4 regions of the Synechococcus sp. M16.1 genome follow, and region 4 is predicted to be linked to each of the others. Evidence: predicted binding sites of a transcription regulator. Region 4 holds the regulator's gene; each other region holds the start of a gene.
What was found. The regulator NtcA, encoded in region 4, controls nitrogen genes in cyanobacteria. The targets are predictions, from matches to a motif close to GTANCNNNNGNTAC.
Positions count from the first base shown of each region.

Region 1: SynM161_RS04380 (DUF4278 domain-containing protein) is a predicted target of NtcA. The motif match lies at 4,666-4,679, and genes of this name have one in related genera.
Region 2: urtA (urea ABC transporter substrate-binding protein) is a predicted target of NtcA. The motif match lies at 4,950-4,963, and genes of this name have one in related genera.
Region 3: SynM161_RS11650 (circularly permuted type 2 ATP-grasp protein) is a predicted target of NtcA. The motif match lies at 2,127-2,140, and genes of this name have one in related genera.

Region 1 is NZ_CP047954.1:783,085-790,368, forward strand. Features, by position in the region: gene SynM161_RS12005 (hypothetical protein) at 280-666, opposite strand; gene SynM161_RS04365 (DUF4278 domain-containing protein) at 1,664-1,831, opposite strand; gene SynM161_RS04370 (hypothetical protein) at 3,234-3,431, shown strand; gene SynM161_RS04375 (hypothetical protein) at 3,468-4,178, opposite strand; gene SynM161_RS04380 (DUF4278 domain-containing protein) at 4,485-4,586, opposite strand; gene SynM161_RS04385 (hypothetical protein) at 5,956-6,117, opposite strand; gene SynM161_RS04390 (hypothetical protein) at 6,389-6,616, shown strand; gene SynM161_RS04395 (glutathione S-transferase family protein) at 6,885-7,284, opposite strand, start outside.
Region 2 is NZ_CP047954.1:2,031,670-2,038,953, forward strand. Features, by position in the region: gene urtE (urea ABC transporter ATP-binding subunit UrtE) at 1-459, opposite strand, end outside; gene urtD (urea ABC transporter ATP-binding protein UrtD) at 456-1,211, opposite strand; gene urtC (urea ABC transporter permease subunit UrtC) at 1,208-2,335, opposite strand; gene SynM161_RS11565 (branched-chain amino acid ABC transporter permease) at 2,340-3,494, opposite strand; gene urtA (urea ABC transporter substrate-binding protein) at 3,588-4,880, opposite strand; gene ureG (urease accessory protein UreG) at 4,990-5,595, opposite strand; gene SynM161_RS11580 (urease accessory protein UreF) at 5,595-6,266, opposite strand; gene ureE (urease accessory protein UreE) at 6,263-6,715, opposite strand; gene SynM161_RS11590 (urease accessory protein UreD) at 6,821-7,284, shown strand, end outside.
Region 3 is NZ_CP047954.1:2,045,277-2,052,560, reverse strand. Features, by position in the region: gene SynM161_RS11655 (alpha-E domain-containing protein) at 1-545, opposite strand, end outside; gene SynM161_RS11650 (circularly permuted type 2 ATP-grasp protein) at 539-2,014, opposite strand; gene SynM161_RS11645 (sodium:solute symporter family protein) at 2,331-3,761, shown strand; gene SynM161_RS12185 (hypothetical protein) at 3,779-3,907, shown strand; gene SynM161_RS11640 (aspartate carbamoyltransferase) at 4,069-5,184, shown strand; gene asnB (asparagine synthase (glutamine-hydrolyzing)) at 5,194-7,218, shown strand.
Region 4 is NZ_CP047954.1:249,378-256,661, forward strand. Features, by position in the region: gene SynM161_RS01245 (glycoside hydrolase family 38 C-terminal domain-containing protein) at 1-884, shown strand, start outside; gene psbN (photosystem II reaction center protein PsbN) at 872-1,012, opposite strand; gene psbH (photosystem II reaction center phosphoprotein PsbH) at 1,097-1,297, shown strand; gene SynM161_RS01260 (TatA/E family twin arginine-targeting protein translocase) at 1,307-1,537, shown strand; gene pth (aminoacyl-tRNA hydrolase) at 1,552-2,169, shown strand; gene SynM161_RS01270 (DUF3146 family protein) at 2,169-2,426, shown strand; gene SynM161_RS01275 (resolvase) at 2,404-2,850, opposite strand; gene SynM161_RS01280 (DUF3084 domain-containing protein) at 2,847-3,998, opposite strand; gene ntcA (global nitrogen regulator NtcA) at 4,026-4,742, opposite strand; gene rph (ribonuclease PH) at 4,801-5,544, opposite strand; gene SynM161_RS01295 (cob(I)yrinic acid a,c-diamide adenosyltransferase) at 5,690-6,289, shown strand; gene dcd (dCTP deaminase) at 6,289-6,882, shown strand; gene thyX (FAD-dependent thymidylate synthase) at 6,893-7,284, opposite strand, start outside.

The DNA.
Region 1 (7,284 bases), 530 kb from region 4:
TGGTTGTCAAAACATTGGACACTTAGAGACATCGGGAGACAGAGCATGCAACTCATGACTGTGAGTGCCGCTGCAAGGCACCTCGGGTATAAAAGCCGTTCCCAGCTTTACAAGCTCATGAATGACGGCTGGCTGGACGCGCACGTGCATGTTCAGATGCCTAGTGGGCAGCGTTTGCTTGACGTTGATGGATTACAGAAGACGCTGCAGGGCTTATGCCAGTGGAGAGTAGACAGCGTTTCCCTCAGGCGTTAGCGGTTGAGCTCTAGGAATTTGGGACTATTCATGCTCGTCTTCTAAGCGTTGACGATGCAGTGGAAGAGCCCACCAGATGAAAGCTTCTTTTTTGCTAATTGTGCCTTTGTTAGCACATTCAATGTCAGCAGCATTCTTGTCTGCCCAAGTAATAGTTGCCAAGCCCTCAAGCTTGGTGTATTCGCAGTAGCAGTGTGCTGTAGCCAGATCTTCAATTAGTTCTGCAACCTCTCCCCACATGGTCATTTGGATGTCCATGCAGGATTGGTGAAACTCTGAATACGTTGCGAGTGTCTCTGATTGATCAGTAGAAAGTTCCGGCTTTTCCTCTTTTTCATGCCAACCTCCATCAAAGGCAATGGCTGGATCTGTCAAGACCAGTGGAACCAAGAGCAGCAGTAGTCGTTTCATGCCTTCATTTGTTGTTTCGGCATCTGCACCTGACGCTTGCTGCGTGATGCCTGGTGATTGCCGCTCGCCCTCTCATAGACCTTATGACCCGGCTTTCCTTCGGAGTTCATCGAGATCAACCTGTTGAGGCGGAAGCTTGTAGGAGCGTGCATAAGACCTTCTAACGATCCTCCTCAGCAGCAGGAAGGTCATTGCCATCAACAGCAGTAGAAGAGCTTCCACGACAACAGTGTGGCGCTAAACGTGGTAATCCCTGATCAGGCAGATGGCGCTGTCAGCATCACTCATGCGATGAGGGGCCTGCCGTGACGAACGATCGAGGTCACTTCGTTAGTGGTCGCGTCAACCACCATGTAAGTGCACATCAGCGCCTTCGACTTTGTGCGGGCACACAGGTAAGCCCTGAATTCCGTTTGGAAGTAGAGCTCCTTGACCCAACGGTCGGGAGCTTCTTGCTTGACGACGTTGTACACGGCTATTGCCTGGACCCTTGCTCTAGCAATGCCGTGGATGTGTCAGTCCAAATCACGGAATTTCCGCTGTTTAGGCAACAGGACTTATCCAACGAGTCGGTCATCTTCAGCCAGGATCGCTTTCCCTTTTGAAATCCTCAGCACCTCACCTGAGTTGTCGGGACTTTCGTACATGACTCGATAGAGCCCGAAAGTATTCAGCGATTTGGCTCGGGCGTTGGTGAACGCCTTGAACTCAGTCTCGAAGCACTGTTCCTGAAACCAAATGTCGGGCCCATCGCTTCGTTCAACACAGAACATCATCTGTTTCCCTTGAGGTTCTCAGCTTGGAGAGGGCAGAGCTGCTCGCTTGCTATCTCCAAATGAGCTTCGGGATCATGTCTTCAGTTGGCGACCAGCGAGCAAGGGACCCAGTCAGCCTTAGGAGCCCAGCCCATCTCCTTCTGGGAAGTCGGTGCTTAGATGCAGGCAAAAAGAAACCCCTGCCGTGGGCAGGGGCTTGAGATCTCCTGCTTAAGCCTTGATCACTTGGCGTAGGAAACACCGCGGTAGGTCAGGCTTGGATGAGCATTGTGAGCGACTTCTTCGCGGCAGGTGTTGTAAGTCTCGCGGCGGTAGGTCAGCTCAATACAAGCTTTGGGCGAGGCTGCTGGAGCCTCGTAGGAGTGACCTCTGTAGAGAAGAGCAGTCATGGTTAGTTCCTCAGAAAATTCCAAGTCCCCGTTCCGTGGCTTGGAGTGTCTGCGCCCCTTCAAAAGGGGTGAACGTTGTGTAGCGGTTGCTACAGATCTTTTATACAGGGTCGTCATCCCCCCTGTCGTTCATATGGATACACAGCACTTTTCTGGCTGGATCCAGCTCAGTGCCCTCATCCAATTCCAGGCAAGCGGAGCCCCGAGCGATTGAAGCTCCGCTGCACCGCCAGCTCTGCCAGTTGCGGTGCAATTCCGTCGTAACCGCACTGACTTCAGCTAAATCGCGTTACTTACTACGGAATCGCAGACAGGGTGATCCGCTGCAGCTCTATAGAGCAGATCACCTGAGCCAAGCCCACCACCCTCTCGTGGGGACGTGTCTCTATTGAGGTCATAGCTCTAATGGTCTGGGCTTTGCCACAGCCAGACAGGAGTTCAGTCCACGAGTTCAGTGTCTTTGCGGACAAACCAGTCGTTCTCATCCGCAAATCTCTTATCGATACGGCGCCGAGTCTCAACAACGTGTCGGCGTTGTGCCCACAATTCGCCAACGAACTTTGCGAGTCGTTCCCGGTGACCCACAGACTGCATGGGCACCAAGGGATCTTGCTCCGTTATTTCGGGATATCCAGAGGTCATCTAAATCGGGATGGTTGAATTTCAACCCTTAGCTAGATCTTTGGTTTGTGGCCATTACCCAAAAAGAAACCCCGGAGGTTTCTCCGAGGTCGCTAACCCTTTCGGTTGATCCCCATCACCCGACCGGACTGGACAAAACTAGCCTCGTTGGACTCAGTAGTGCCAACAAATCCATATTCCGGACATAGTGCGGTGAAGTCCTGTACCGACTCTTAAGACACCAAGTGTGGGGCTAGGCAGTGGCTAATGGCTGGGCCATATTGTCAGTTCCCCCATCACCTGGCCCGATGTGCGCGTCACAGCGGGTTTTTTTATGCCTTGAAGCACTAGCAGTAGTGCTTTTGAGGCGTTTCGAGGCTCGAAGCTGCAGGTAGGGCCACTTGGTATGTGGATAACGCGAGGCAAAAAGAAACCCCCGCCAAAGGCAGGGGCTCAAAAACGTCTCTCGGGAGTGTGACCTTGTTTCCACCCCGTGAGGCGTTTTTCCTCACACATTCACTATCTCTACCCAACTGGCACTGTGACAGTTGTTGGTGGACGGCTTGTCGCTTGTCCTTAGTCAGTTTCTTGAGCTCAGCCATCTCCATAACTCCTCCCGTGGTTGGTTTTTGAGCTTTCCGCCACTACGGGCCTCGGTTGAGAACGGGGCCACAAACCATTTCCACGCAGGGGGATCTAGTCAGCCGTCGAGCAGATCCCCCGAGCCAAGACCGCCGTTCCCTCGGCTATCTCGTCTCATCTCCACAACTAGCCACGGATCATGAATCGCGACTACATCGACTGGCTGGAGACGTTGCCCTGCAACCTCAATCCGGAGAAGGTCAACGTGTGGATAGGTAGCTGGGCGCCACTGCCTGAAGAGATTGATCTGCCTGCTTACGAGGATTGGCAGGATCGCGAGAATCAGCGAAATCCCAAGGGTCTGATGTCTCGCCTGTGGCGTTGGTTTAGGAGCTGATGCAAGCGTTCGATTGGTACATCGATTGCTCAGTAATCACTCTTGAGCCTTCGCCCTCTGCTTCTCCAGCATGAGCTTGGCCTTGTCGTAGCGCTTTTGAAAACCAGCTTTCAGTCCCGAGTGCTGTGCCATCAGCTGCGCCCGAGCTCCATCCTTTCTCTTGGTTTCATAAACCCGATCACACAGCTGCCAATACAGCTCAATGATTCCGATCTCGCGTGCGTAATCCTTCTGCTTGCGCAGGATGATTGCCACCCGCTTGAAATAGGCAGGAGCAGGGAACCAAAGGTTGATCTGAGACGACTCCATCTCGGCCTTGCAACAGGCCAGCATCAGATCAAGATCGTGCTTGCTCTCCGGAGAGTCCTTGAGAACCTCCCAGGTCTGCTTCCCATCGACAAGAGTCTGAGGAAACATCATTCCGAGGATCTCGCCGGAGGTCTTACCTGCATTGCATTGCTCGACGTACCAGTCCGTACCGAACTCAGTCGTTTCGACTAAGGGCGGTTCAGAAGCTTTCGGTGACTTCGCAGCAAGCATCGACGTTTGAGGCGTCAACGCTGGAGCCTTCGCAGCGTCCTCAGGAAAAGTCACTCCTCTGGCGCGGGCATCGTCCCTCAGGCCTTCCATATAGGCCTCCCACTCGGCGTCGCGCTTCGGAGTCTTCTCAGCCTTACGGCTGAAGATCAGCTTTGCGAAGACAAAAGCAATCGCAAGGACTGCCAGCAGAAACCCAAGAAGCTCCATTGCTGATCAGCTGTGAAGCAGGAAGGCCAGGACATAACCAATCACAAGACCTTTGCCAAAGGTGAGCCAGAGCATTTGGTACTTGCTCAGACCAAACCGCTGCCTGATCCGTTTGAGGAATGTCTTATGCCAGAGAACGAGCGAGTTCCCCGTGTTCTTTTTTTTGGATTTCTTGCCCATACATCCATCCTGCCCTCAACCAGCCTCAGGAGCCCAGCCCATCTCCTTCTGCGATGTCGGCGCTGACTTGTAGGCAAAAAGAAACCCCCGCCGAAGGCAGGGGCTTGTGGTCTGATCAAGCCTTGATCACTTGGCGTAAGAAACGCCGCGGTAGGTCAGAGCAGGCTTAGCGGAAGCGCCAGCCACTTTCTGCTGGTCGTACTTCTGGCCGCGATAGGTCAGGGTCATTTGAGGTTCCTCAGAAATCCAGGTCCCCGTTCCTTGGCCTGGTGATCTGCGCCTCGCAGAAGCGAGGTGAACGTTGTTGGTAGCGGTTGCTACAGATCATTTATAGGGGAGGCGTCAACCCCTTTGTCGTTCGGGCGGATACACAGCGAGTTTTTGGTTGAAGCTCCGCTTCGTGCATTCACCTCTCCTCCCTCTGTCGTGATGTCTAGCCCGTAGCGTTGGATCAGGTGAAGCCAACCGTGATCGACGTTTGAGTGCAAATGTCGTCGCCTACACCGCAATCCTTGTCCAATATCGAGATCTTTATTCGACGCGGCTGGGTCAGGCAGGCCACTACGCGAGAACCACATATCAAGCCAGTTCAATGAGCCGAAGAGGAATCCACCCACTGCTGATGGGTTTGGACAAACCGAAGCCCAAACCACATTCCAAAAAACAGACAGATCTGAGTGGTTTCGAGTCAGCCCAGAGAAAACGGTTTCTGCGGGCGGAAATAGAAGAGGAAAAGCTGGCTGCGGCAGCCGGGCGCCGACATCTCCTCAAGCTGGAACGGCAAGTTGCATGATCGACGTCTGATGGCTTTTGGGCACGGGCTGGTAGGCGTCTCGTCGGTAGTCCGAGATACCACTGAACAGACGTTCACGGAAGATTTTCTGGAAACTAAAACCTGTCCAAAAAGTCGCTGCAAACCCCGGCGTTAGCCCCCATATTTGGTGCCCAGGCAGCAGACGCGTATCACGTGACACTGTCCAGGCAGTACCGGGAGAGCGACCTGGTAACTGGCAGAAATAGCTCCCTTGGCACGAGCGATTGCCAGGGGTAGCTTTCTGCGCTCTTCAGATCTCTGAAAAGAGTTGGTGCATTCGCGCTAAAGCCTTGTATAGGGACGAACTTGTTTTCAGCGGATACCGCATCGCTCGGGGAGAACGTCGTTCTCCTCGCGGTTCTGTGGCCTCACATCATTGATTCGGTAAGGCTGTTGGAAGTCAGCCCGACCGATGGAAGGGGCTGCAGAGCCGAGTGCTGATTGCTATCTGGTTTGGTTGCGATTTATTGGGTCAGCTGCTTTGTGGCGATGACTCGCGTTCTTCGTGACCAGTGGGCACCGATGGCGATTGCAGGAGCATCACTAGTGGCGTTGGTGTGGCTTGAAGCCTTTGTTTGGTGAGTCGGCGGGGCAGCCTGAAGAAAACAGAGGGCTTAAGTAGACCGCTCAAGTGGCAGGCGCATCTTGAACTTGCAGCCCGAGGGGGTCTGCACTTGGGAGTCGAGGACCACTTGGCCTCCTCCCTATTAACCGGGGAATCGAGGACCGTAAGGACTCTTCCCCACACCATTCCAAGCCGTCAGCTCAAAAGCTGGTGGAAATTCACCGCACGTAGCGGGCATAACTGGGCAGTCGTTTCAATCGAATCTGAGTCGAATAACCCGTCGGCGTGATGATGTTCACCACTTCAGGGGCAGGGCTATTCAGCGTGTAGCCACGTTGGGTCAACTTCTCCCAGGATTGTTTGAGTAATTCAGTGTCCATAAGTTTTCGATAACACATCTCATCAAGCTTCCGCCAGTTTTGATCAGTATGTGCCACTTGATGCAATTTTGAACCTCAAGGGTTTTAGCTTTGTGATGCCCCTGGCTACTGGTTTTGGCATTCGACGAACTCGATAGGACAACCAGGCATATCCGTGATGCAAGGGCTCGCGCGCTGGAAGTGCTGAATGAAGCCTCCCCCAAGCTCACCGCACTTGAGAAGGCCATGTGGATGAAGTTGAAGCGAGGGGAATGCCCCTGCAAAAACAGCAATGGCCAATATCCCCGAAGAAAGCATTGACGCAGAGGCTGCCAGTTGTCTGCAATATGTGGCACTTGATGCATTTAAGGACAAGGAATTAACGGACCATCAGGAAAAGCAGAAGAGAGATGATCCAAGAATTCAGCATGATTTCTCGGCCGCCGCCGATGGTGCATCAGCTTGGCGACAAACGCTTTGTTGTCTGTGTGTCGAGTGGGCTGTGCTTGGAATTTGCTGACCGATGGGATGCCGAGTGCTGCCTGAAGAGCCTTCAGGTTGCCAGTGTTTTGCCTAAGTAGTGAGGCTGCACGACGCCTCGGATACAAGTCCAGATCTCAGCTCTATAGACTTATCAACGACGGCTACCTGCATGAGCATGTCCATGTGCAGCAGCACACGGGACAGCGTTTGGTTGACATAGAGGGGCTGAGGGAGAAGCTGCAGTGCATCTGCCAGTGGCGCCCCGACAGCGTGTTCCTAAGGAAGCCTCTTTAACGCCTGGCAGCTCAACTGGGAGATTTAGAAATCACAGCGAACTGACCGGCGTTACGCGCAATCTCTACCTCGATTTCCTCCGGTGTTGCATACGGAGGGCCAAAGAAAGCAGGCCGAGAGAAAGGCACGGTGAGACCGGTACTAAAGGACGGACGCTGGTGGAGCATCTCGATCCAGGCGAGCAGATGGCACATCGCCGAGATATCGACATTTGCCCAATAAGCACTAGCGCAGTAAGGGAAACAGGCGACATCCACGAGTGTGCAACGCTGACCGAGCACAAACGGGCCGCTCGATGACGCGAGCTGGTCGTCGAGCATGCGCAAACAGCGCTCCGCTTCGGCAATGAAGCGACCAATCGCGAAGGGATCGTTTTGGCCGCGAACCTTGGCGATTCGCTGAAAGTACATG
Region 2 (7,284 bases), 330 kb from region 4:
CAACGCACGGGCGATGGCCAATTGTTGTTGCTGACCCCCACTCAAATCGCCGCCCTTACGCGGTAGAAACTCCTGAAGGATCGGAAACAGCTCATACACGAATGGATCAATGTGGCGATGCCGGGCCAATCCACCCGGCAACGCCTCCATTCCCAAAAGCAAGTTTTCTTCCACCGTGAGCTGGGGGATGATCTCGCGACCTTGCGGCACATAACCAATCCCGGCCCGAGCCCGCTGATGCGGTGCCTGACGATCCAATTGAGCACCGTCGAACGCCATGGTTCCGGAGCGGGGACGCAACAGACCGATCAGCGATTTCAACAGGGTGGTTTTACCCACACCATTGCGGCCGATCAGACAAACCATCTCCCCCGATTTCACGCTGAGATCAACATCCCGAAGAATGTGACTTTCGCCGTAAAAGGTGTTGAGGCCTTGAATCTCCAGCAGGTTCGTCATTGGTTCTCCTCCTCAGTGGTGCCGAGATAAACCTCAATCACCCGGGGATCGGCCTGCACCTGATCCATCGTGCCCTCACAGAGGACATGGCCCTGGTGCAGCACCGTCACCGGACTTTCAAGCCGTCGAATGAATTCCATGTCGTGCTCGATCACCAGCACGGTGTGATCCCCGGCCAACGACTTGAGCAGATCCGCCGTCAGATCGGTCTCCTCATCCGTGAGCCCAGCCACCGGCTCGTCCACCAGCAACAGGTCGGGATCCTGACCCACAAGCATGGCGATCTCAAGCCACTGTTTCTGGCCGTGGGACAACGACCCAGCAGCCCAATCGGCACGGTTCTGCAGATTGACGATGCTCATCAAGTGATGAACACGATCGCGCTGCTCCCCATTCAGGCCCCCCACGAGCAATGACCAGGGCTGCTTCGGCTGGCTGACCGCTAAAGCCAAGTTCTCCTGAACGCTGAGCTTCTCGAAAACACGAGGGCTCTGAAACTTGCGGCCGATGCCAAAGCGCGCGATGCGGTGCTCGCGCGTTCCCACTAAGGAGCGTCCTTTGAAGACCACATCCCCTTCCGTGGGAGCGGTCTTGCCAGTGATCACATCCAGGAACGTGGTCTTGCCGGCGCCATTCGGGCCGATCACGGCGCGCAGCTCCCCAGGCTGAAGGCTGAGGTTGAGATCGCGCAGCGCCAAAAAGCCATCAAAACTGACGGTGATTTGGCGCAACTCCAATAAAGCCTTACTCATGACTGAACCTCTTCCTGACCTTCAAGATCGAGACGTGGATAGGTCTCACTCCGACGGGCAATGCCGAATCGGTTGAGCCAGTTGCGAGGGCCATCGCCTCGGAACCAGCCAATGACGCCCTCCGGCAAGGCCGTCACCACGAGGATGAACAGGCCCCCTTGGATGAACAGCCAACTTTGGGGGAGAGCTTCGCTCACCAAACTCTTGGCGTAGTTGATCGCCACAGCGCCAAGGATCGCTCCCACGAGCGTGCCTCGACCGCCCACAGCAACCCAGATCACCATCTCAATCGAGAAGGGAACGGTCATGTACTGCGGCGAAACGATGCCGGACTGAACGGTGTAAAGCGCACCACCGATGCCTGCCAAACCACCAGCGATGGCGAAGACGATCGTCTTGAACAGGGTTGGGTTGTAACCGGCAAAGCGCAGCCGGGGTTCGTCATCGCGAATGGCGATCAACACGTCTCCAAACCGGCCCCGCACCACCCAGCGCAGAAACAGCCAGGCCAGGATCACCACCACAGAGGTCAACCAGAAGAATCCCCGCTGCATCTCCGGGGAACCCACCATCTGGCCGAACAGCTGGGTAACGTCGGTTTTAAGACCATTGGTGCCGTTGATCAGCTTCTGCTGGCCGTTGAAGAAATTGAAGAAAACAAGCAGGGCCGCCTGGGTGAGGATCGAGAAATAGACCCCCTTGATCCGGTTACGGAACACCAGGTTGCCGAGCACGGCAGCCAGCACGGCTGGAACCAGCCAGATCGCCACCAAGGTGAACAGCGGGGAATGGAACGGCTCCCAGAAGGCGGGCAACCGATCCACGCCATACAGGCTGAAGAACTCGGGAATGCCATTGGGCAGATCACCCGAGCTGTTGAGCTGCAGGTACATCGCCACGGCGTAACCGCCGAGGGCAAAAAAGATGCCCTGGCCAAGGCTGAGCAACCCGGTGAAGCCCCAGATCAAATCGATACCCAGGGCAACGATCGCCAATGAAAGGAAGCGACCCAACAGATTCAGCCGAAACACAGGCAAAACAGCGGGCGCGGCAACGATGGCCGCAACGATCACCACCCAAAGGATGATCAAAGGCCAACGGCGTTGTTGAAAGGCTTGGAACATCAGATCAGGCCTCCACCATGCGTCCTTTTTGCGGGAACAGACCCGCGGGACGGAATTGAAGGAACACCACGATCAGAGCGAACACCATCACCTGGGCCATGCTCGTGGTGGCGAAGAAATTCACGGCACCGGCCAGGGGAGCTGGCATGTCAGGCCAGATCGTCAGCAGACGTCCAGCACCGATCAAGTCGGTGAGCAGGCCAATGGCAAAGGACGCGAGCACGGTGCCCAAGAGGTTTCCGACGCCACCGAGCACCACCACCATGAAGCAGCCCACGATGTAGGAGCCGCCCACGTTGGGGCCCACCGAACCCAGCAGGGAAACAGCAACCCCCGCCACACCGGCCAAACCGGAGCCGATGCCAAAGGTGAGCACATCAACGGTATCGGTGGGGATGCCAAGGCAATCACTCATCGAACGGTTCTGAGTCACAGCACGAATGCGCATTCCCCACACGCTTTTGTTGAGGAACCACGTCACCCCAACCACCGCAACGATGGTGATCACGATGATCACCAGGCGCGGCACAGGAAAGGTGATGTCCATGAATTCGATCCCGCCGCGCATCCATTTGGGTGCCGTCACATCCACATTGCGGGAGGTGGCCCTGGCGATGCGGCTGATTTGTGAGGCCAGGCCACCGGCCAGCAGCACACCGCCCAGGGCTGAAACAGCCCAACTCCCCGCACGCACCAAACGAGCCCGAGGCCCCGAAAGAAGCGAGGAGGGAAGCAGCAGCGGCAGGCCAAAGCCCAGCACCAGCGCAAGGATCAGGCCGGCGGCGTGGGCCAGGGCAACACTCCGCACGAACTGCTGAAGAATCAAGCTGACGCCCCAGGTCGCGAGCAGGGTCTCCAGCGGGTTGCCGTAGAGCCGGCGAATCACGGTGCGTTCCAGCAGGATGCCGACCACACCGCTGACGATGAAAGCCAGGGGAAGCGCCACCAGCACGTAGGCGTTGTAAACCGGCTGCAGCGCAGGCAGCTTGAAGATCAGCTGCACCACGTAGGTGGTGTAGGCCCCAAGCATGATCAGCTCACCATGGGCGAGGTTGATCACACCCATGAGGCCGAAGACAATGGCCAGTCCGAGGGCGGCCATCAGCAGCACCGAGCCGATGGCAACACCGTTGAACAGGCTTTCGAGAAGCAGTTGCACGGACGTGTGAAACGAAGCGTTCAATGAAACGACGAAAGGAGGAGCCCGTCACCGGGCTCCTCCCTGAAGAGCAATCAGGCTGTGATCAGAAGATCAGAGCTTGTACTTCTCACCCTTGGCGGCGTCGGTCCAGTCGCAAGCGAAGCCCTTGGAGCTGGGCTCGAACTGGTTCCAGGCCTGAGGAGCCACGGGGCCATCGGTGGATTCGAGGATCTCGAACTGGCCGTCAGCAGTGATCTGGCCGATGCGCACGGTCTGGGAGAGGTGGTGGTTGGGCATCACCTTCACAGGTCCCTGAGGAGCGTCAAACTCGATGCCGACCAGGGCCTCACGCACCTTGTCGTCGTCGAAGCTGTTGGCCTTCTCGACAGCCTTCTTCCACAGGTAGACCATGTTGTAGGCCGACTCCTGAGGGTCAGCGACCTGGCGGTCGGCGCCGTACTTGGCCTTGAAGTCAGCAGCGAACTTTTTGGATGCCGGGGTGTCGATCGACATCATGTAGTTCCAAGCGCCGTAGTGGCCCTCAAGGAACTCAGAACCGATGGTGCTGATCTCCTCTTCCGCGATGGAGTAGCTCATCACGTAGTAGCCGTTATCGGGGGTGATGCCGGCGTCCTGGATCTGCTTGAAGAAGGCGACGTTCTGGTCACCATTCAGGGTGTTGATGATCACACCACCGTCAGGCAGGGCCTTCTTGATCTTGGCGATGATCGGAGCAACCTCGGTGTTGCCCAGGGGCAGGTAGTCCTCACCGACCACTTCGCCACCCAGGGACTTGAGCTGTTCCTTGGTGATGGTGTTGGAGGTGCGGGGGAAGACGTAGTCCGAACCCACGAGGAAGAAGGGCTTGCCAGCGGCAGGCGACTTCTCATACATGAACTTGGTGGCAGGCTCCGACTGCTGGTTCGGAGTGGCACCGGTGTAGAAGATGTTGTTGGAACACTCCTGACCCTCGTACTGAATCGGGTAGTAGAGGAAAGCGTTCTTCGACTCGTACACAGGCAGCATCGCCTTGCGGCTGGCGGAGGTCCAGCCACCGAAGACCACGGGCACCTGGTCCTGGTCGATCAGCTTCTTGGACTTCTCAGCGAAGGTGGGCCAATCGGAGGCACCGTCCTCGACGATGTACTCGATCTTGTACTTCTTGCCATCAACTTCAACGCCACCGGCGGCGTTGATCTCATCGATCGCCATTTTCTCGGTGTCCACCAGGGTGGACTCGGAGATGGCCATGGTGCCGGTCAGCGAGTGCAGGATGCCGACGGTGACGCTGTCGTCGTAGTCAACGTTGGCAGCCTTGTCACCGCCACCGCATGCGGTTACGGCAAAACCCAGCGATGCCGCGGCCATGCCGGCGAACAGACGCTTAGAGAGAGAAGAGCTCATGGTGTTCCAAAACAGGAATGTGCCTGACGGCAGCTGATGGAAGGTACGGATCAGCGCGTCCTGGTTTTGGTATCAAGAAGAACTAAATAGCGAGCCCAACAGCAGCGGATCAACGATTCGGTAGCTGTTGCAACAGGAACCCCACCACCTGCTCCAGGCCTTCGCCGCTGTGGAGATTGGTGAAACACCAGGGGCGGTCTCCCCGCATCCGCCGGGTGTCCTGTTCCATCACTGAAAGATCGGCACCAACCTGGGGAGCCAGATCAATCTTGTTGATCACCAGTAGGTCAGAGCGGGTGATGCCAGGCCCTCCTTTACGGGGGATCTTGTCGCCGGCCGCCACATCAATCACGTAGATGCAGAGATCCACCAGTTCCGGACTAAAGCTCGCCGCCAGGTTGTCGCCGCCGCTCTCAACCAGAACAAGATCGAGATTCGGAAACTGCGTCTCCAGCTCCGCCACGGCAGCTCGGTTGATCGAGCAGTCTTCGCGGATCGCTGTGTGAGGGCAACCACCGGTCTCCACGCCACGGATCCGCTCTGGATCCAGGGCACCCGCACGGGTGAGGAACTGGGCATCCTCCTGGGTGTAGATGTCGTTGGTGACCACCGCGAGCTGGAGCTCGTCGCGCAAGCGGCGACAGAGGGCCTCCACCAGTGCGGTCTTGCCGGATCCCACAGGGCCCGCCACCCCCAGGCGCAGTTTGCTGCTCATCAGCTTCGAAACAGGCGTGAATACAGCTCAGCATGGGCAAGCTGCGCCATGCCCGCACCCACACCGCTGCTCCAGAGCTGCTGGGGATCGGCCGCCTGGAGCTGCTGCGCTTGGGAGGCAATCAGCAGCAGCAGCCGCTGTTGCAGCACCTGCGCTCGGGAGGGACCCAACGGCAGCAGCCGCACCGAGGCACTGAGCTGATTGGCAACCCAGCCGTAGAGGTACCCCTCCACCATGTCTCCCCCTGAAACCGACAGGCGCACAGCGGCCCAGGCCCAGGCCGCTGGCCAGCTCAGGGCCACAGGTTCAGGCAGGTCATGCCCCATGTCCGACATCAACTGCAGCAGCGACATCCCCATCTGACGCTGCTGGGCTCGCAGCTCTGCGGCCTCGCGGGTGGCCAACAGCCAACCATCCAGATCGATCAGGCGCGCCTTGGCCGCAGCATCGGCCTGGGTGGACCACCCCATCAAAGCCTCCGCCAGAGGCCTTAATGCCGCAGCCTCCAGCCGCACCGCGCCCCGTTGCAGTTCAGCCTCCAACCAAGCCTGGATGGCCTGCTCATCGGCGATGGAACCGGCCTGAATCAACACCTCCAGGCCCTCTGAATAGCTGAAGGCGCCCACGGGCAGGGCCGGACTGACCAGTTGCAACAACGCAAGCGAAGTCATCCGTGCTGATGACCTCCGTAGGCGCCGCCTTCAGGGGCAAACGGCTGCAGACAACGGCTCACCGTCAAGCCACGGCCTTCCAGCATCGTGGCGAGAACGGAATCCTCCGGCAGCAACAGCTCCTGCTCATGCAGCTCCAGGGCGACATGACGATTGCCCAGGTGATAAGCCGCCTGCAACAGCTCAAGAGGATGCGACCCCTGCACCCGCAGCAATGCTTCCGGCGCTGCCGTCACCTCCACAACAGTCGAACGAGACTGATCCCCCAGCAGATCACCGGGCTGCAGCGATCCCACACGGGGCAACTGCAGGAGCACTGGACGCCCGCAGGACGTGGTGCGACGGCCCCGCAGCACCGTGCGCTCTTCGGCCGTTAACGGCAACTGCAAGGTGGCCGTGGCACTGCTGTTCTGCAGGCGCTGCTCCAGCACGACCACCGCATCCGTCACCAGCAGCTCCTCTCCAGTTGCACAACGAAAGCGTGCCGATCAATCAGCAGCGCTTTGGTGTGCATTGCTACAGAGTTGAAGCCGGTGGCGGCGGAGCGTGAGGCCATGCAACGTCTTGATCCCTGGCACGGCCGCTGCGACCTGCAGTTTCATGCCACCAACGGCAGCACCAAACACCAGGGGGGCTGCACGGCTCCGTTCAAGCTGCTTCGCAGTGAACGCGGCGATGACGGACGCTGCGAGCTGCCGGTGCTGCACACCGCCGGAGGCCTGGTGGGCGGCGATCAACTCAGCCTGGACTTCAAGCTTGAGGCCAACAGCCGCGGCCTGATCACCAGCGTGGCGGCGCAGAAGGTTTACGGGTCGATCGGCCGCAGCCGCCTGCAACCCGAAGGCTGCTTTGCCCATCAACAGGTGCACTGCTCACTGGCCAGCGGCAGTGACTTCGAATGGCTGCCGCAGGAACTGGTGCTGTACGCCGATGCCCTGTTCGAACAGCAGCTGACGGTGACCCTGCCCCAGGACGCCTCCTTTCTCAGCGCAGAGATTGTGCGCTTGGGCCGAACCGC
Region 3 (7,284 bases), 320 kb from region 4:
AGCAGCAGGAAGTATTTGACGTCGAGGATGCGGGAGGTTTTATCGGCTCGTTCGATCAGACGTCCCAGCTGACTAAACAGCCAACTCAGATCACGGCTCAAAGTGGTGTCGGTGATCCCGTACACGAGCTGGCAGCCGCGGCGGATGATCCGCAGTTGCTCCTGCACCGGTTCCCGCCAGATGTCTTCGTCGTCCTGCAGGCTCCAGTGCAGATCATTGATCTGCTCCCACATCTCCGTGGTGATCACATCCCTGATCTGCCGTGCGTTTTCCCGGGCCATCGCAATGCAACTCACGATGCTGTTGGGATTGCTGCGGTCCAGCAGCAGGAAGCGCACCACCTGTTTGGGCGTGGCACCGGGGTAGGCCGTATCGAAGCGGTGGCGATCTCCCGTCACCTCCACCAGCGGCAGCCACGGTTCGGCGCTGCCCGGAGGACAGTCCAATGCCATCGCTTCACTCACTTCCAGAAAGCGCGAGATGTTTTCGGCCCGTTCCAGATAGCGGTTGATCCAGTAGAGCGAATCGGCAACGCGACTCAGCACGGCACAGCCTCCTGGGCTTGCGGTGCTGCCATCGGTTGGTCGTCGACGATCCAGGTGTCCTTGCAGCCGCCGCCCTGGGACGAATTCACCACCAGTGAGCCCCGCTTGAGGGCCACGCGCGTCAGCCCACCTGGACTCACCCAGCTGCTTGCGCCGCGCAGCACATAGGGGCGCAGATCCACATGGCAGGGGTAGAGCTCACCGTCACTGAGGGATGGCACGGTGGAGAGTTGCAGCGTGGGCTGCGCAATGAAGTTGCGGGGATTCGCACGGATCTTCGTGTCGAAGTCCGCTAGCTCCGATCGGCTGGCCTGGGGGCCGATCAGCATTCCGTAGCCGCCGGCTTCCGCCACCGACTTCACCACCAGTTGCTCGAGGTGTTCGAGCACATAGCGCTGATCGTCTGGCCGGGCACAGAGGTAGGTGGGAACGTTCTCGATGATCGGCTCCTCATCGAGGTAGTAGCGGATCATCGCCGGCACGTGGGCATAGATCAGCTTGTCGTCGGCGATGCCGGTGCCAGGGGCGTTGGCGATGGCGACCCGTCCTTGCCGCAGCACGTCGATCAGGCCCGGCACCCCCAGCATCGAGTCCTTGCGGAACACGGTGGGATCAAGAAAATCATCGTCGATGCGTCGGTAGATCACATCCACGGGTTCCAGGCCATTGGTGCTGCGCATCCACACCCGGCCGCCTTCGCACACCAGATCGCGCCCCTCCACCAGGTGAATGCCCATTTCTTGGGCCAGGTAGCTGTGTTCGAAATAGGCGCTGTTGAACACCCCGGGCGTCAAGATCGCCACGCGGGGGGTGTCACTCCAGGGCGCCAGGTCCTGAAGGGTGCGCAGCAGATGGGAGGGATAGTCGTCGATCGGTTGAACGGCACGGCCTTCGAACAGGCCAGAGAACAATCGCTTCATCACCCGACGGTTCTCGAGGAAGTAGGCCACCCCAGAAGGACAGCGCAGGTTGTCCTCCAACACCCGCCAGGTGCCCTTGCCGTCGCGGATCAGGTCAAGCCCGGAGATGTGGCACCAGCGGTTGAGGGGCAGGCTGATGCCCTGCATCTGAGGTCGCCAACCGGAGGAACTTTCCACGTCTTCCCGTGGGATCACACCGTCGTTGAGGATCTGCTGGGGGCCATAGATGTCAGCGAGGAAGCAGTCGATGGCTTCCAGGCGTTGCAGCAGTCCCCGCTCCAGGGTGATCCAGTCGCTGCGGCCGATCAGCCGAGGCAAGGGATCGAAGGGGAGAATTCGTTCGCTGCCTTTGAGGCCGGAATCGTTGAGACGGAAGGTGGCGCCGAGGCGACGCAGCAGCTGACTGGCCGAAGCATGGCTGCGGTTGAGCTCGGGCAATCCCATCTGCCCCAGTGATGCGAGTAGTGGGGCCAGATCGGCGCGTGGTGTGGCCGTTTCACCGCAGAAATATTCGTCGAAGCCGACTGTCGGTTTGTAGTCGGTGAACATCCTGATCGCACAATCGAGGTTTATCCAAGGCGTCGCCCCACTCCACTTCGGGTGGTGGTTGCTACACATTCCGCAATTTCAGGCGACCGAGCACTGATCGCCTGATGTTTGGGTATCCGAAGGCACCTAAATCGAAGGCGACAGCCGGAGCTGGGAAGCCTCTTTTGCTTACCTGTTTCTGGAGTTCAAACGCCCTTCGCCTTGGATGAATTGCTCTGGGCGCGTCTGATCTTTGCCCTTGGTGCCGTTGTGACTGCGGCGACGGTGGTGATGATTCTGCGCGGACACCTGTACTGGAATCGCAGGGGGTCGACGGATGTCCGCTGACTCGGTTCCCTTCCTTCAGCCCGGGATCGCCTGGGCGTTGGTGGTGCTGTTCTCTGTTCTCTGGGTGGCGCTGGGGATTGCCTGGGGCCGGCGCGGTCAAGGCAATGCCGACGACTACATGCTGGCGGGGCGCAACATCGGGCTGGCCCTGAGTACGGCCACGTTGATGGCCTCCTGGGTCACCGGCAACACCACCCTGCTCGCCCCTGAATTCGGCTACAAAACCGGCCTTTGGGGCATGTTCAGCTATGCCCTGGCAGGGCTTGGCTTGATTCTGTTCGCCCCCCTGGCCTCGCGGATCAAGCAGTTGATGCCCAACGGGCGCACCAGCGGCGACTTCATTCGCCTGCGCTACGGGCGTCTGGCCTGGTGGGTGTTCATGTTGATCACCGCGATCTACACCCTGGGCTTTCTGATGACCCAGGCGATGGGTGCTGGCCTGCTGCTGCAGGCCCTTTCAGGCTTCGATTACCACGTGGGAATGGTGGTGGTGATTGGTGTTGCCACCGTCTACACCCTGTTCGGCGGAATGCGGGCTGTGATCGGCACCGATTTCATTCAGTCGCTATTGATCATGGTGTTGCTGGCGGTGGTGGCGGTGCTTGCCTTCCGTCAATTCCCGATGCCTGAGGTGCATGCCTCCTTGCTGGCCCGGCATCCCGATCGGCTTGATCTGCTGCTGCCGGCGGGCTTGTTGATCGCCTGGAATTCCGCTCTCTTTTCGATGGGCGAGGTGTTTCACAACAACATCTGGTGGTCCCGGGTGTTCGCCAGCCGGCGCTCGGTGGTGATGACCTCCTTCGTGTTGGGGGGGATCGCCTGGATGAGCGTGCCGATGGTGACGGGCTCCATCGGACTGGTGGCCCTGGCCCGTGAGTTGCCTCTCGAGCAGGTGAACATGGTGTTCCCTGTGATGGCAGCCGATCTGCTCGGGGCGGGTGGCGCAGCCTTGGTGTTTGTGGTGGTGTTTGCCTCGCTCACCTCCACCCTCGATTCCCTGCTGGCATCCACCGCCGATCTGTTGGCGGAGGATGTGTACTTCCGCCTGTTGAGGCCCCAGGCCAGCGACCTGCAGCTCAAGCAGGCGGCGCGGTTGATGGTGGTGGGATTGGCCGTCATCACCCTGGCGCTGTCCTGGCCGCGGCTGGATTCGCTGGCGTCGGTGCTGTTCTTCACCGGTGCCCTGGTGGCCTCCACGGTTTGGCCTGTGGCCTGCGGTTTGTACTGGCGTACAGCCAACCGCACGGCTGCCATTGCGGCCATGCTTGCCGGCAGCGTTGTGGGCCTGCTCGCCTATGGGCTGATCGCGCCTTACTGCGCTGCTGTGTTTTCGGCGGCCGTGTCGGCGATTGTGATGCTGATGGGCAGTCAGTTCTGGCCGGAACGCTTCGACTTCACCTTGTTGCAGGAGGAGGGATGATCCAAATGCTTCCTTTGATGGCTGGCCTTGTTGGTCTCTCTGGCTTTCAGTTTTTGCTGGTGGCCAGTCAGTTCGCCCTGGTGCTGTCGGTGCTCGTGCTGCTGCTGATCTGGTGGGTGGAGTGGCGGAACGGTCGTGTGTGGTGAGGCCTGCACGGATGGGTAACGCACTGAACGTTTTTTCCGGATCTTTGCTTAAGAAGCTGCTTCTTCGTGGACGCAGCAGTGTGGTTGTTGTTACCGGTGAAAGATGTAGTTCCTGGCTCTAGCACTCGGTTTGGCAAACAGAGTGTTGACCCGATCCCGCTATGGCACAGGCCAAAACAGCAGTTGTGGACGCGTCTTCGGTTCAGATTCGGTTTGAGCCGATGGGGCCCGATGTCTACGGGCAGAACCAACCCCAGGAGCTGCTGGCTGCCATTGCTGAAGATGTTGAACCTTTGAAGGATTTGGTGGATCAGCACGTGGTGTCGATCCAACCGTTTCGCCCCGAGGTTTTGTTGCAGGTGTTTCGCCTGGCGGCGAAGTTTGAGAGCAATCCAGATCGCTATTGCCGTCACAACACGCCACTCACCGGCAAGATTCTGATCAACGCGTTTTACGAACCAAGCACGCGCACGCGGCTGTCCTTTGACAGTGCCTGGCACCGACTCGGTGGTACCTCCATCAACATCACCGATAGGGCCACCACAGGGATCGCCAAGGGCGAATCTCTTGAAGATGTCGCCCATATGTTCAACAACTACGGCGATTGTGTGGTGCTTCGGGATAGCGATCCCGGTGCCGTCTACGCGATGACGTCAACCCTGCGGATTCCGATCATCAACGCTGGAAATGGGATCGATGAGCATCCCACCCAGGCGATGGCCGATCTGTACACGATCTTCAAGTGGCGCCCCAAGCTTGCTGAAGCTGAAGTGGCACCCTCTGATCGGATTCGCATTGGGATCGTCGGAATCCCTTCGCGGATGCGAACGGTTCGCTCCCTGTTGAGGATCCTGGCCAAATTCCCGCAGACCGTGGACGAGGTGGTGGTGATTCACGCCCCCGGGTTGGAGCCGGATCAGCCGCTGTTCGACCCAGGACAGTTGGAGGAGCTTGAAGCTTGTGGGATGAAGGTGCGCTCCAGCACGGATCTTCAGGCTGAAGTGCCCGACTTGGATGTCGTTTACATCAATGCCATTGCCTGGGTCGGCGACTCCTATGAAGTGCACGGCGGAGGATTCCGCCTCACCCGCGACATGCCGTTCAAACCGGAAGCGATCGTGCTCCATCCCTTGGCGCGGGGAGCGGAACTCAGCACCTGCCTGGATGACACGCCCCATAACTGGTATTTCAGCCAGGCCAGGGGAGCCGTGTTCCTGCGCATGGCCCTGCTCACCTGCATGGTGGATCGGGCCGAACGCGTGATGGATGTGATCTGAGGCGGGCTGATGTGTGGAATCGGAGGGGTTTTCAACGCAGACCGTCAACAAACGGCGGATCGCCAGCTGCTGGTCAACATGGCGGCGATTCAGGCCCATCGCGGGCCTGATGGTTTCGGCGTTGAGGTGCTCGATCAGGCCGGCGTCGGCTTCTGCCATGCCCGCCTTTCGATCATTGACTTGAATGAGTCACGGGCCCGGCAGCCCTTCCTCACCGATGACGGTGAGGTGTTGATGGCCCACAACGGTGAGTTCTACGACTTCCAGCGAATCAGGGCTGACCTCACCGCCCAGGGGGTGCGCTTCAGCAGCAAGAGCGATTCCGAGATCCTGCTGCGGCTGTACCAACGCCAGGGCTTAGAGGCGACCCTGCCTCTGTTGCGCGGTGAGTTCGCCTTCGCCTTGTTTGATCGGGCCGAAGACTGCCTTTACCTGGTGCGGGATCGCTTCGGCATCAAACCGCAGTACTGGGCGATGACGCCGGAGGGTCTGGTGTTCGGTTCCGAGTTGAAGGTGCTGTTCGCCCATCCGGCGGTGGAGCGACGCTTCACCTCGGAGGGTCTGTTCCATCAATTGATGCAGACCATGGTTCCCGGCACCACGGCCTTTGCTGGGGTGCATCAGGTGAAGCCCGGCCATGTGCTCAAGGTGCAACGGGTGAACGGGCGGCTGCAGGTGTCGGAGTCGACCTACTGGGATGTCGACTTCCCGCGAAAGGACGAGCGGGACCTCAAGCGAACTGAAGCCGATCACATCGCTGCCGTTCGTGCGGCGTTGCTGGAGGCCGTTGAGCTGCGCATGGTGGCTGATGTTCCGGTGGGTTGTTATCTCTCCGGCGGCATCGACAGCTGTTCGATTCTCGGCTTGGCATCAGCCGTGAGCCAGGCACCGGTGAAGGCGTTCACGATTGGATTTGATGATGCTCGTTACGACGAGTCGCCGATTGCTCGTGAGATGGCCGAGGCCACCGGCGCTGAGCAGGATTTGATGCGGCTCTCGGGCCAGGAGCTCTACGGCCACATGGAGCGCACCATCTGGCATGCGGAGCGAACGATCTACAACACCCTGGCGGTGGCCAAGTTCTTGATGAGCCGCCACGTCAACGACGTGGATTACAAGGTTGTGATGACCGGCGAAGGCTCCGATGAGCTGTTCGGTGGCTATCCCGCCTTTCGCCGTGACATGTTTCTCCACGGTCTCGATGACCTGCCGCAGGAGGAGCGCGCCAGCTGGGAAAGCCTGTTGCAGCAGTCCAATGCTCTGGTGAAGGGGGCGATGCTGGCTGAAAACCAAGTGGATGACCCCTATCTCGACGCGGTGGTCGGTTTCACCCCCAGTTGCCTGCAGCCCTGGCTGGCCTGCGCGCCCTTGGTGCCTGAGCTTCTGGCGGAGTCCCATGCTGCAGCCCTAAAGGATTACTCCCCGGGCAAGGCGATTGCCGAGCAACTGGATGGGGATCAACTGGACGGGCGCCATGCTCTGGACAAGGCCCAGTACGTCTGGATCAAGACCATGCTGGAGGGCCAGATCCTCACCTGGGGTGGCGATCGGGTCGACATGGCCAATTCCATGGAGGCGCGACCCGCCTTCCTCGATCACCATCTGGCCGCGGTGGCGGTGCAGGTGCCGCCCGAACTGCGGATCAAGGGGAAAACCGAGAAATACGTGCTTCGTGAAGCCATGGCGGGTCTGTTGCCGGAGGTGTTGTACCGGCGTGAGAAATTCGCCTTCATGGCTCCGCCAGCTCACACGGAGCCTGAGAAGTGGGAGCAGATGAAGCAGCTCGCCGACGACTACCTCAGCGATGAGGCGATCGATGCCGCTGGTTTGTTGAGCAAAGCCGGAGTGCGCGCCTTGTTTGCCCGTCACGAGGATCCTGCCACCAGCGATGCGGAGCGTGTGCAGATGGATGCGGTGATCAATCACCTGCTGGGTGTGCAGATGCTTCATCGCATGTTTGTGGCGGAAGACGTGCCAGCCCTGGCCCGCCGGGAGGCGGACCGTTTGGGCTGGCGGGTGCTGATGCCCGTTTGAATTCTTTGGTCAGGATTAAATCGTTGCGCTAGCTACAAGGTTCCGCGGGTTTTCGGGTGAATATTG
Region 4 (7,284 bases):
TGTCGTCTTCCTTGCAGTTGGAGCGCTATCGGGACCGGGGCGAATTCTGGGATGCCTGGGATCTTGCGGCGGACTACCGATCTCAGCCCCTGGGCGTGCTCCGTACGGATTCCCTGGAGTGGCTCGACCAGGGCCCCCTGGTGGCGCATCTGGTGCTGCGGCGCCAGCTCGGTGCCAGTTGCATGCGTCTGGACCTGCGGCTGAAGGCCGACACGCCCTGGCTGGAGCTGATCTGCGGTATCGACTGGCGCCAGCCCCATGAGTTGCTGCGTCTGGAGCTGCCGCTGGCGACCCCCGCCGTCCGCATCGCTGCCGACACCAGTGGAGGGGTGATCGAACGGCCGGCTGCACCGATCACGGCTCGGGAACAATCCCGTTGGGAAGTGCCTGTGATCTCCTGGTTCGCCTCGCAGTCGGCGGCTCCCGGAGGCGGGATGGCTGTGTTGCTGGACGGCCCCCAGGGTGTGGATTGGTCTTCAGACCGACTCGGCATTTCGCTGCTGCGGGGCCCGACCTGGCCAGATCCCAGCGCTGATCAGGGGTGGCATCGCCAGCGCTTGGCCCTCATGCCGTTCGCCGGCTCATGGAGCGATGCCGGCGTGTCTCAGGCGGCCATTGCCTTTCGTGAGCCCGGGTGGTGTGCGGACTTGCCGGCGGAGCAGCGTCAATGGTTTCCATCGCTGCCGATTCAACTCACGCCGGTGGGGTTGGAGCGCCATGCCGATGGTTGCGTGCTGAAGCTGCTCAATTCGGGAGCAGCGCGCTGTCGCTGGACCCCCGGAGCGGGGTGGAGGGTCCGCAGGGAAGCCGACTCAATGGCCGCTTCTGCCGTGGTGATCACCCCAGGAGAACTCGTCTCCCTGGTGGTGGATCAGTCCTCGTGATCGTCGAACGGGTCGTCGAGTGCTTTTGATGGAGGGCCAAAGGCCTGATACACGCCAAATCCGGTGAGTCCGAACAAAACGGCGAGCACGCCAATGGCGACGGACAGGGCTGGGGACGACGTTTCCATCACATCTCTCGACAGGATCAACCCCGAACCGGAGTCGGCCCCTACAGTATCGAGACTTCAAACCACCCGAGACCCAGCGTCGCCATGGCACAACGCACCCGTCTGGGAGACCTTCTCCGCCCACTGAACTCCGAGTACGGCAAGGTGGTTCCCGGATGGGGCACCACTCCCGTGATGGGCATCTTCATGGTGCTGTTCCTGGTGTTTCTGCTGGTGATTCTTCAGCTTTACAACAAGTCCCTCATCCTCGAGGGCATCAATGTGAACTGGAACGGCCTCGGCTGATCTGCACCCATGAACATCTTCGGCGTCGGTCTCCCCGAAATGGCGGTTATCGGCGCCGTTGCCTTGTTGGTTTTCGGGCCGAAACGCCTTCCCGAGCTTGGTCGGACTCTTGGTAAGACCCTGAAGGGCTTCCAATCCGCGTCCAAGGAATTCGAACGCGAGATCAACAAAGCCATGGCTGAACCGGAAGTTTCCGGTGAGGCTGCGAAGCCGGTTGAAGAACTTCCCCCCAGCGACTGAGTCGTTCCAGCGGTATGACCACTGATCTCAAGCTGGTGGTGGGTCTGGGAAATCCGGGTGCGAAATACGCCGGCACCCGTCACAACATCGGCTTCATGGCCCTCGAGCTTTTGGGTGAGCGCTCTGGGTTCAGTTTTCGTCAGCAAGCCAAGTTGCATGGTCTTGCAGCCGATACAGGGGTTGGTGAGCAGCGGCTGCGCTTGCTTATGCCTCAGACCTACATGAATGACAGCGGTCGTGCCATTCGTGCAGCTCTCGATTGGTTCGGCCTGGAGCCTCACCAATTGCTGGTGCTGGTGGACGATATGGATCTTCCGCTGGGTCGTTTGCGGTTGCGGGCCCAGGGCAGTGCCGGCGGGCACAACGGTTTGCGCAGCACCATTCAGCATCTCGGGACCCAGGCGTTCCCCAGGCTGCGGATCGGCATTGGTGCGCCGGCTGAGAACCCTGCCGAACGCCGCGCCCGAACGGTATCCCATGTTCTTGGTCCGTTCAGCAAGGCGGAGCAACCCTGTGTGGGCGCTGTTCTCGATGCTGTTCTGGATGGGATTCAACGTCTCCAGCGCCAGAGCTTTGAGCGCGCTGGAACCTGGATCAACGGGTTCCGCTACGACCTGGAGTCGGTCGACTGATGCCGGCACTTCCGGCGACAACGGCCCATTTGCGGGTGCTCCGCCAGTGTTTTCAAGCCAAGTGCGTGGAGGGTGAAGTTTCTGCTGGAGGGTTTGAGTGGCAGTTTTCCTGGGCCTTTGATCGCGGTGAACTGGTGGTGGAGCCATCCCTGGGACGTGCCCTGATCGAGGATGCCCTGAGGCGTTTTCTGGTGCGTTCTGATTACAGGCTGGAACCGGGGGGTGATTACACCTTCATGGTCCGGGCCAGGTTCTGAGCGAGAACGTCGGAGCAGGCTCAGGCCATTTCAGGCGGCATTGCAGGTGCTCCTCAAGCATCACCAAAGCTGCAACAGCATCAAGATCCACCGGTGGAATGCGCAGTCCTGCCGGCAGCATCCGTCGCCAACCTCGAGCCGGCCATAGTGCCCAGTAACGCTGTCTCGCCCTCAGGGTTGTTCCCTGCTCCGGAACCACGGTGAGATGGCCCAGCCGTTCCAGTCGCTGGATCCAGGCTCGGCTTCCCGTGCCATCGCCGATCAGGATGCGGTCGAGAGCTTGGTCTTGATTCCAGTGCTCCAACCAGGGTTCGACGGCCTCCGGGGCCAGCACATGCCCTTCGCGCACGAGGCCGAGCTGAAGATCGGCCAGCACAAGACCACATTTGCAGCGGCCTGGATCGATGACGGCCACCCGTTTCATGGGGAGGCCTGAATGGTGACGACGACAGGATCGGCACTGTCGCTGACCCCTGCGGAAATCACGTCCAAGACCACGCTTTGGCTGGGTCCTTCCATCAGGGTCTGGGCCAGTTGGGAGAGGGCTGATCCATCGAACTGAAGGCCTTCGGTCAGGGATCCCCGCCGCTGCACTTCGGCATAGGCCGAGGCCAGGAGAAGGTTCAACCGTGTGCGAATGCCCTCTGGAGTGCGTTCATCAGGTTGCAGTGTGGTGGTGGCCAGCACGTCTCCGCGTTGGGTCACCGGCCGGTTCGGACGCACCTCTGGGAAGGCGTAAACCGCTGTTTCACCTCGCAGCACATTGGTGGCTGAGCGCAGCGAGATCACCCAGGTCTCCGGTTTGCGGATGATGCTTTGCAGGCGTTCCACATCGCTGCGCGGAACGCGGATCAACTGGCGTTCGGGTGCTTCGCCAGGTCGCACTTTCCCGTAGGCCTTGAGATTGGCCTCCTGCAACAGCCTGTCGACAGCCTGTTTGGCCTGGTCCGGAGCATCGAGTCGAACCGTTGCTCTTGCCAAGGTCTGTCCGCTGCTGATCACCACCGATCCACGCCGCAAGGCGACCAGATTGCGTTCCAGTTCTTTGAGTTCCTTCTCACCGGCTCGGATGCGGCTGCGAACGCTGTTGAGTTCGGCTTCCGTGCGCTCGATGTCCGCATCGCGGGAGGCGATGTCCTGGCTGAGGCGTTCACGTTCGGCTTCGAGTTGGGCCAGCTCCTTCTGAAGAGGAGCCAGTTCGAGGCGCAGGGTGTTGGACCGTTGCTGCGATTGCTCGAGCTCAATGGCGATCCGTTTGGTTTCCGTTTGGGTCTTGTCCCGTTCCCGCTCGGCTGCCTCCAGCTGCTGACGGCTGTCTTGGAGTTTCTCCTGCAGGGCATCCAGTTCAAACAGGCCCACCCGCAACTGCCGGCTCACCAGAAGCATCAGGCCAAGTGAGAGTGCGCTGATCAGGCTGCCGGTCAACACCGTGATCAAAACGGCGGTGCGCCGTGGGCGCATGCTGAACAAACTCAGTCGCGCTTTGCCGACGCGGCTGCCCAAGCGGTCGCCCAGGGTCGACAGCACGCCCCCGAGCACCAACAGAACCAGGATCAGTGCCCAGCCGCTCATCGCTGCACAAGTCGGGCGATGGCAGGCCTAGCTGAAGCGTTTGGCCAGCGCGATCGGATCCAGAACCGTGATTTTCTTGCGGTCAATCTGAACCAGACCGGATTGACGCAAGTCTCCCAGCAGACGCGTGATTGTGACGCGTGTTGAGCCAATTGCTTCAGCGATGGCCTGATGGGACAGGCGCAGGTCGATGGTGATGCCCAGCTGATCTGCCACGCCGAAGTCCCTGCAAAGCACCAACAGGAAGCTCACCAGCCGGGATGACATGTCCCGATGGGTGAGGGTTTCAATCATCGTCTCGGTCTGCAGAATCCGGCTGGAGAGACCCTGAAGCAAGCGCAGGCCAACGCTGGTGTCTGCTTCGATGGCGGCCTTCACGGAGGTCGCTGGTGCCGTCACCATTTCGACCCGGGTGAAGGCCACAGCGTGATAGAAGCGGTCGGACCGTTGACCTGTCAGCAGTGACAGCACCCCGAAGAGGCTGTTCTCGCGGAGCAGGGCCACGGTGATTTCTTCTCCCGATTCGTAGACGCGGGACAGACGAACGGCTCCCCGGCGGATTAGATACACCCGTTCTGCGGGATCTCCAGGGAAAAAGATGGTTTTGTTGCGGTCCACCAGTTCAGTGCTGGCGCCATCGAGATCCCGGATGATCTCCAGCAGAGAGCGGTTGGCGGGCTCTGCGCTGGGAGCTGGAGCCACCATCTGCGGGGCGTATCGGCTGAAACCTCGGCTACTGGTCATGACAACCCCCTGGTGAAGCGAAGTTACGGAGCCGGCGGTGGCCGCCATGTAGCGGTTATTACGTAACGCTGCTGTGCTCGTTGAAGACCTGGCGTTGCGCCTGCATCAGGGATGTCAATCCCGGCTCCGCTAAATCCAGCAGCTCATTGAGTTGGCTGCGACTAAAGGGCGCTCCCTCCGCAGTCCCCTGGATTTCCAGCAGACGGCCATCGCCGGCCTGCACAACGTTCAGGTCCACCTCGGCTCGACTGTCTTCGCTGTAGTCCAGATCCAGCAAGGCTTGGCCATCAACCAAGCCAACGGATACGGCTGCCACCTGATCGACCAGGGGAGATCGCTCCAGCACTCCTTGTTCCACCAGTGATCGGCAGGCTTGGTCCAGGGCGAGCCATGCCCCGGTGATCGAGGCCGTCCGGGTGCCGGCGTCGGCTTGGATCACGTCGCAGTCGATCAGCAAGGTGCGCTCCCCTAGGCGCTCCATGTCGATCACGGCGCGCAGGCTTCGGCCGATCAGCCGCTGAATTTCCTGGGTGCGACCCGAGAGTTTCATCAGCTCCCGTGATTGCCGCTGTGGGGTGGATCCAGGCAGCAACCGGTATTCGGCGCTGAGCCATCCCAGCCCTTCTCCCTTGCGCCAGCGGGGAACTTTGTCCTCTAAGCAAACGCTGCAGAGAACAGCGGTTCGGCCGGTGTGAACCACAAGGGAGCTCAAGGCAAACCCCATGGGATTCCAGGTCACCGAGAACGGTCGCAACTGCTGCGGGCGACGGCCATCAGTGCGGCGTTCAGGGGATTGGCTCATTGGTGGTGTGCAGTTCGTCAAGCCTGGCAGGCGGTTGGTTCTCGCCCTGTCCAAACACCATGGGTGGTGTCAATCCCCTTGTGGAATGTGATCTCGCCGCTACATTCAAGGTCTTGCCGGGGTCGCCCGGACAGATGCTTCCGTGATGACCACAAGCCTCGCCGACCCCCAAGCCTTCCAGAATTCCCTGGATCGGGATCAGCAGGCTTTACAGCGGGCGGGCCTGAGGCCTTTGCCTGCCGTCACTGATCCGCCACCCCTACATCTGGTGGCTCCCGAAGGACAGGTGCAAGTGCATACGGCGCCCTATCGAGGCAGTTTTGCCAGTGTTCTCAGCCAGGCCATGCGAGCTGCCGGCTTGGGCAGTCGTGTTCTGATCAGTCAGTTCCTCAAAGGGGGCGTGCAGCAGGGACCGGCCGGCCGGGTGCAGCTCTGCGGAGGTCTGGTCTGGCTACGGCCGGAAGTGCCCCTCTGTCTCTCCTCGCCGGGGCATCCCGGTGGTGCGGAGGCGGTTGCTGAGGTTTGGTCCATTTGCCGCCAGCATCTGATCCAAGGAGATCTCGATCAGCTGGTGTTGGATGAACTCGGCCTGGCCGTGGCCTTCGGATACCTGGATGAAGCGGACGTGATTGCAGCCCTTGAGCAGCGGCCCGCCTCGATGGATGTGATCATCACTGGACCTGCAATCCCCGCCGGTGTGGTGGAGATGGCAGATCAAGTCACGGAGTTGCGCCGAGGTTTCTGATGCTCAAGTGCGATCGCTGGATCACTGAACAGGCCGGGCAGGGAATGATCGAGCCATTCCAGAGCGGTTTGGTCCGTCACCTGGAGCCGGAGCAGAAGCTGCGGCCAGTGCTGAGTTTTGGTTGCTCCTCCTACGGCTACGACCTACGCCTTTCTCCCCAGGAATTTCTGATCTTCCGGCATGTTCCAGGCACGGTGATGAACCCCAAGCGGTTCAACCCGGCCAACCTCGAACCCACTCCCCTGCATGAGGATGAAGACGGGCGATATTTCATTCTCCCGGCCCATTCCTATGGCCTCGGTGTGGCCTTGGAGAAGTTGCGGGTTCCCCCCAACATCACCGTGATCTGTTTGGGCAAGAGCACCTATGCCCGCCTTGGAATCATCGTGAACACCACCCCGGCAGAAGCGAGCTGGGAGGGTCACCTCACCCTTGAATTCAGCAACAGTTCTGGTGCTGACTGCCGCATCTATGCCGATGAGGGCATCTGTCAGCTGCTGTTTTTTGAGGGTGATCCATGCTCGACCACCTACAGCGATCGACAAGGCAAGTACCAGCACCAACCGGAACGGGTGACGCTGGCCAAGGTCTAGTGCTCTTTGATTAGGGGGCCAAACGCGCCCGGTGCAGCCTGCTCTTCTCATACCAGGCTGCAAATTCTGGGGCCCACTCCACCATGTGGGGCCACATCAGATCACAGAGCTGGCGGATCTCCAGCTGTGCATCGAGCTTGGCCCGCAGGTCCATGAAGTGCAGGAACGCCCGCAGGCTGAAGCTCACCACAAAATGCTGGCGGTAGTCGAAGGGAAGGATGCCGCGGGCGTGCTCCTCGGCGAAGCCCGCCCTGAGCAGATCCCTGTAGCGCTCGGCGGCGCTACGGCAGAGATCAAGATCCTGTTGGCGTAGTGCTTCGGTGTAGGCGTATTTCTTGCCCTGCCGATCGCTGTACTCGCCGATGGGCCTCAGATAGAACACCTCTTCCAGGTTCAGGGCTC